Regions from separate parts of the Shewanella sp. 10N.286.52.A9 genome, predicted to be linked through region 3. Evidence: predicted binding sites of a transcription regulator. Region 3 holds the regulator's gene; each other region holds the start of a gene.
The links. The regulator MetJ, encoded in region 3, represses methionine synthesis genes. The targets are predictions, from matches to a motif close to TAGACGTCTAGACGTCTA.
Positions count from the first base shown of each region.

Region 1: the regulator MetJ is predicted to act here: its motif matches at 1,138-1,155, upstream of msrA (peptide-methionine (S)-S-oxide reductase MsrA).
Region 2: the regulator MetJ is predicted to act here: its motif matches at 1,324-1,341, upstream of AB4128_RS14130 (methylenetetrahydrofolate reductase).

Region 1 is NZ_JBFRJQ010000027.1:91,753-94,031, reverse strand. It holds gene astE (succinylglutamate desuccinylase) at 93-1,124, opposite strand; gene msrA (peptide-methionine (S)-S-oxide reductase MsrA) at 1,296-1,775, shown strand; gene trxB (thioredoxin-disulfide reductase) at 1,945-2,279, shown strand, end outside.
Region 2 is NZ_JBFRJQ010000016.1:219,835-222,113, forward strand. It holds gene AB4128_RS14125 (DUF3360 family protein) at 1-31, opposite strand, end outside; gene AB4128_RS14130 (methylenetetrahydrofolate reductase) at 346-1,320, opposite strand; gene AB4128_RS14135 (trimeric intracellular cation channel family protein) at 1,808-2,279, shown strand, end outside.
Region 3 is NZ_JBFRJQ010000024.1:15,312-17,590, forward strand. It holds gene AB4128_RS15505 (conjugal transfer protein TraF) at 1-205, shown strand, start outside; gene AB4128_RS15510 (sulfite exporter TauE/SafE family protein) at 249-989, opposite strand; gene metJ (met regulon transcriptional regulator MetJ) at 1,099-1,416, opposite strand; gene metB (cystathionine gamma-synthase) at 1,639-2,279, shown strand, end outside.

The DNA of each region.
Region 1 (2,279 bases), on a different contig from region 3:
GCACATTACGTTAACGTAAACTTACTATCAACTAATGTGCTTTCTTGTTGGTAAATAACCTTGCAAAAAATTTGTATATCTAACTTTACAAGTTATTGAATATCTTCATTGGGCGCTGGTACTAAACATAATACCGTGCGTTGCCCAACAGGTACATTTTCATTTGGAAAAACGATAGCTTCGTAGGGCTCTATAACCTTTATCTGTTGATTATTTTCAATTGCTAAAGTCTGGCCTTGCTCAAAGCCTGTAAAGTTTTCAGTCGTCTTAGAAAATGAAAAAGCAAAATCATCAAAATGCTTATTGATTGAACGTGATACTTTATACAGGTTGAGTTTATTGCTATCGAATACTGCTAATTCTGGTTCTATTTGAGTAATTAGCGCCGCTAACATTTTGTGGGTATTTGCAAATTTATGCATATCATTTTCACCAAATGGCATAACTTTACCTAGCTCAACGGTAAACGCATCAGCTTTAAATTGCTCTGATGAAAAATAACTAAATGTTGTTGTGGGTTCGTGATGAAACAAAATCGTATCTACATCGCAGCCTGCTAAAAACATTATTTGTTTTGCACTGAATGCTCTGCCTGGTCTGTAGGGATATATCGCAAACTTTTCATGCTTTGAAGGCTTGATAGCAGTGTGCAAATCGTAATGAATACGCTGCGAGTTATCATTGTCATTGAAAAAATCACTGACGTATTGTTCTAGCGCTTTAGCTCTCACTCGCTCTTTATTTATCAGCCCTTCTCCATCTGAATGAGCACCTGAAAACAAACGGTTCATGTTCTCTTCAACAAAGCGTGTTTGAGTCAATATAGAATCAGGGTTACCAATAATGAATAAAACACGATGCAGCGTTTCTATTTTACAAGTAAGTAAATCACTGATGAGTTTATTACATATTTCTATAGGCGCGGTTTCATTACCATGAATGGCACATGATAAAACCACATCCTTTGTAGAGCCAGATGCGGGGCTAAAGCTTATTACACCATTATCTAAGATTGTGACTGTTGTTTGATTTGATAATGTGAATGCTTGGCTTTTTAAAGGCTTATCAATATTGGCCAAAGTAAAAGCGAGAAAGTCATGATCGTCCATTAATTGCTGAAACACAAAGACTCCTTGAAAGACGTTTAAACGAATAGGTTTCATAATCGTGTTGATTCTAACACATTCAATGAACGCTAACGTTAAGTGTCATTTAACAAAATGTAAATCTTTGCTTGCATTCCTGCTGTGAACAAATATACTTTTAGCCATCTAGACTTCTTTATGGGTATAACTATGACATTAGCAACATTTGGTGCAGGCTGTTTTTGGGGCGTCGAATACTTCTTTAAACAAGTAGAAGGTGTTTTAGATGCCAAATGCGGTTATATGGGCGGGAATGATCAATACCAAACTTATGCTGAAGTTAAAGCGGGTAACACTGGCCATGCCGAAGTAGTTCAAGTTGAATTTGACGAAACCATCGTCTCGTACGAAACCTTAGTCGCTGTTTTTTGGCAAAATCATAATCCGACGACCTTGAATCAACAAGGTGAAGATATTGGCACACAGTATAGAAGCACTATCTTTTTCCATGATGATCAACAAAAAGAAATAGCTGAGTCAGCAAAACAACAATTAATCGCCAGTGGCAAATGGGGAAACCGTCAAATTGTTACTGAAATTGTACCATTAAAGCGTTTTCACATTGCCGAAGAATACCACCAAAATTATCTAGAAAAGAATGACTTGCCGAGCTGCCATATTTCGTTTTAACAAGTAAGCGCTGAAAATAAGTATAAAAAGGCACCACTTTGGTGTCTTTTGTGTACATAGTCGATTAAAGCAATCTATAAGTTAGACCGAACTGCGCTTTACCCGCCCCGTTAAATTCCCTACAATCCATTCAAATTGCTTAGGCATATGAATACGGAGATATACAACAATGAGTCAAGCACGTCATATTAACCTACTGATATTAGGTTCTGGCCCTGCTGGTTACACGGCTGCAGTTTATGCTGCACGCGCAAATTTAAAACCAGTTATGATCACTGGTATGCAACAAGGTGGACAGCTTACGACAACGACCGAAGTTGAAAACTGGCCTGGTGACGCGAATGATCTTACTGGCCCTGCATTAATGGAAAGAATGCAGCAGCATGCTGAAAAGTTTGATACAGAGATTATCTTTGACCATATTAACGAAGTTGATTTCAGTGAGCGCCCATTTAAATTAAAAGGTGACAACGGTGAATTCACTTGTGATGCCTTAATTATCGC
Region 2 (2,279 bases), on a different contig from region 3:
GTTCATGTATGGATTTTGAATTACTGCTCATATCATTCCTATTGCTCACTCACTAAAAGTGCTACTGCTTTAAATTAGAAGCACCTTATCTGAACCCTATAGCCATAGCGAGTAATAATCGGCGTTTTAACCTCAGACATTAGTCGTAGGTAAATATTTGTTTACATTAGTAAAATAGGTTTGGGTGAAGTCAGTGTCGCTAGCGTTGTGAGGTAAAAAAGCGATATATAGGGGAGTTTGATGCTTTGTTAGCAAGAAGCCTGTTAATAAAGGTGTTAGCTAGATGAAACTTAAAGGAGTCTCTATGGCGCATCAGCACCATAGAGAATGATAGTTTTTGTGTGATCACTTATTCAGCACAAATTGATCAATTTGATTTTGTGCTAAGGCTTGATCCATGGTGCCTTTCAGTAATTTATACATCAAAATAGATGCATCAATTTCAGTCTTGCGATTAGTTAAACTTTCAATGTTTAACCCTAACGGGATATTTAGCTGAATCACCGCATCTAAAATTTGCAGTAGATTACTGTGGTTTATTTTAATCGACTCATATAATGGATCGGCTGCAGATAGAATACGCTCACTGGTTTCTTCTGGTACTGATACCCCTAACCAGTTGATAAATTCTAGGGTTTTGGCGCTGCCACAAGGTGAGAAAGTTAAGATAACTCGATTGGGTTTAATGTTGTTTAACTCACATTCTTGAGCATAGCTGGTTAGCATATCAATTGTCGCTTGGGCGTTATATACCGCTTGAGTAATGTAGTACTCGCAGCCTTGAGTCGACTTACCTAATAAACGAATGTGTTCATTCTTTTTGCTTAAGTGGCGCTCTGCAATGGCAACACCACCAAGATAGAAGTCCTGAGAGTGCGAAGCTAAGACCTTATAAGCATCATTAAGTGGTAATGAACTTTTTACCTGAGTAGAGGGGGAGCCCACCAAGACGAGATCTCTGACATTGTTTTGATACCAAGCGCGAGATAACCATTCATTAAACCCTCGCTCATCCAGCCCTGCAACACTCTTATAGGCTATAACAGGCTTACCTGACTTTTGGTTGATTAATTGTGCATAGGTGCCAGAGTCATGGGTGGCTTTGAATGGAAAAGGTCTAGGGGTGTCAGTACGACTGGTTTCATCTTGAATGTCATAAATGATCAAACCGTCAAAACTTATCTCATCAAGGCGAGCGAGTAACTTATCAGCAATAATGCTGACCGACTCAAAATCAGTATCGATTTTCGGTGGGGTAGTACCAATAAAGTATATTCCACGGTGATGATCTGACGATCGCTGTTTTAATGATTTTCTCATGTTTAGCCGTCTAGATGGATGTTATCTACATTGTGTCTTAAATCAGGGCGGTTGTTAAGGCTCAATAAGATAATTTTTAGATATAACTAAGGTCATCGTCATTTAGCGGCTAAATGATAAAAGCCTAATCGTTTTGTGTTGCCAAACACTGACTGATATTACTGTCGACTCTAATAGTAATTCAGTGTGTTGAATGGCGGCAGTTGGAATACACAGCAACATAATAATAGCGAATAGGATAAGGTTAATGTAACTTTTGGTGCATATAGAGTCCTTATTTGTTTTGGTTGCATAAATACTGTGTTAGCTATTTTATTAATTACTAAATTTTGGTTTTAAATCTTTCAACCATATAGCTGTAAGTGCTTGTGTAAATTTTCACTGTAAAAGCATTAGAAAATATAATGATAAAATTAGAAATTATATCTGTATTTTTAGCGGGGGTGAGCGCAATATTTGCTTCCTTTTTTATTTGTTAGTGCGTGTTATGTTAGAAGTTAAAGTGATCAGTGCCTTATGGCTAGTTGGTATCCTAGCTGAAGCGATGACAGGCGCGTTGGCCGCAGGTAAAAAACAAATGGATTTGTTTGGTGTCGTTATCATTGGCTGTGTTACTGCCATTGGTGGTGGCACATTACGAGACATGTTACTGGGAAATTATCCCATTATATGGATTGAAAACGTGCACTACTTGTTAGCCATCGCTACCGCATCTTTACTGACGGTGATGATAGCACCGTTAATGCGTTACCTTTCGCGCCTATTCTTGGCAATTGATGCTGTCGGGTTAGCGGTATTTTCTATTGTGGGTGCACAAAAAACCTTGATGCTTGGTTATGGTCCTGAAATTGCGATCGTTATGGGAGTTGTGACGGGTGTTTTTGGTGGCGTCATTCGAGATATTTTATGTAATCAGGTGCCGCTTATCTTTAAAAAAGAGCTCTATGCACTTGTTGCTC
Region 3 (2,279 bases):
TTGGCGTGTAGGCGGTGAGCTAAAAGCCACTGATTGGCTCTCGTTGAGAATGGGTTATCGACATGACTTAAAAGACAACAGTGTTGATATATATTCATTTGGTACAGGTTTTGCGATTGGGCAAGCATTTAAGTTAGACATGAGTGGTAGCTATGGTGAAGATGACGCCGTAGGGGCAGTATTACAAACCTCTTACCACTTTTGAGTGCTGACTTAGCAGATCGTCAGCGACTTTAATTATGGCGTGATTAACTGATAGATAAAGCTAACGTTGACTTAATTGTTAGCACGATAGCACTCAGACCACACAGCACTAATGTTGCCATTCTGGTTTTTTCTTTGTCGACTTTATTGGTTAGCTTTCCTGCCACTAGGCTACCCAAAAACACCGACGGCAATAACATCAATGAAAGCCAAACATGTTTTAGCTCAACGAGTCCCGCCACAATGAGTATTAACATCGCAATCATAGAACTAAAGACAAAAAATATAGATAAGGCTGCACGAAACTGTGGTGCGTCTTTTCCGGCAAGTAATATTGCTAGAGGTGGGCCACCAATTGCAGCGATATTGCCAAATACTCCTGATAAAACCCCTGCTATAAACAAAGTGATCTTATTTACTGGTGCGGTAATTTTATAGATGCTAAGAATGACTGCAGCAGCCACAATAAAGGCTATCGCTAGCCCTAATACTGCTTGTGGGGCAAAAATTAATAATCCAGCACCAAGAAAACCACCAGGGACTCGACCGAGCAAGGCGTATTGTAAGCCATTAAACTTGAGCGGGGTTCGCTCTCGCAATAACGTTATTAATGCAATGGAAAATCCACATGCAATAACTGGAACAGGAACAAGTTGAGGGTCAATAATGTAAAGCAGTGGACTGGCGACCACAGCTAAGCCAAAACCTATTAGCCCCTGAGTTAGTGCGCCCAGAAATATGATAACCGATGCAAGCATCAAGGTTTGCGGATCGATAAATGCCATTCTGTGCTCGTTGACTTAATTAAGGTCGGTGCAAATTTGGTGCGACAAATTTATGAGAATAGAAATGCAGAATAAAATTGAGCTTACATAAAAGTAAGCTCAATAGCGGTTATTCGTCTAAATCTTCCCACTCGATGCCCATTTTATCCATAAGAGCTTTAGCCTCACTTGGAATGCTATCCGGGCCTTCTTTAGATAAATCTTCATCGTTAGGGAGTGGCTGACCAGTATATGCGTGCAAAAATGCTTCACATAATAGTTCACTGTTAGTGGCATGGCGCAAGTTGTTCACCTGACGACGAGTACGTTCATCAGTTAGTACTTTAAGCACTTTTAACGGAATGGATACCGTAATTTTTTTAACTTGTTCGTTTTTTTTGCCATGTTCGGCATATGGGCTGATATAGTCGCCATTCCATTCAGTCATTAACTCACCTTTATACGATAGATTCGTGGCAGATTTTAACTGCTTATTTATTACAGTCAAATTATTGCTGCTATTCTATAACGAATGCAAATAGATTTCTTTATGTTTAGACGTCTAAACGTCTAATATGTGTTGACGATCTAACTTTGCTTAGGTACATTTAGCCATCTAGACATCTCTACGGTGTGTACTCTATAGTGTGTCAATCTTGAGGAGCTTACAATGAAAAAACATCGCGCAGCTACATTAGCAGTTCGCCAAGGTATCGAATCTGATACTCAGTATGGCGCGGTAGTCCCGCCGATTTACCTTTCAACAAATTATTCATTTGATGGACACACCAACCCAAGGAAATTCGACTATAGCCGCTCAGGTAATCCGACTCGTTGTGTACTAGGGGAGGCAATCGCTAAACTAGAAAATGGTGCGACAGGGATTGTAACTTGTACAGGAATGGCCGCGATTACCTTAGTGACAAGTTTACTTGGGCCTGATGACTTAATCGTGGTACCGCATGACTGTTATGGTGGTAGTTACCGACTGTTCACAAATCTTGCCAACAAAGGCCAATTTAAATTATTGGTTGTTGATCAAACTGACGAGAAAGCACTCACTGAAGCGATAGCACAAAAGCCTAAAATGGTCTGGTTAGAAACACCTTCGAACCCACTTTTGCGGGTTGTGGATATTAAAGCCATCGTTGAAGCAAGCCATGCTGTTGATGCACTTGTTGTTGTCGACAATACTTTTTTATCTCCAATTTTACAGCAGCCATTAGAACTTGGTGCTGATATCGTGATGCACTCAACGACTAAATACATTAATGGCCACAGTGATGTTGTTGGCGGCGCCGTTGTCGCTAA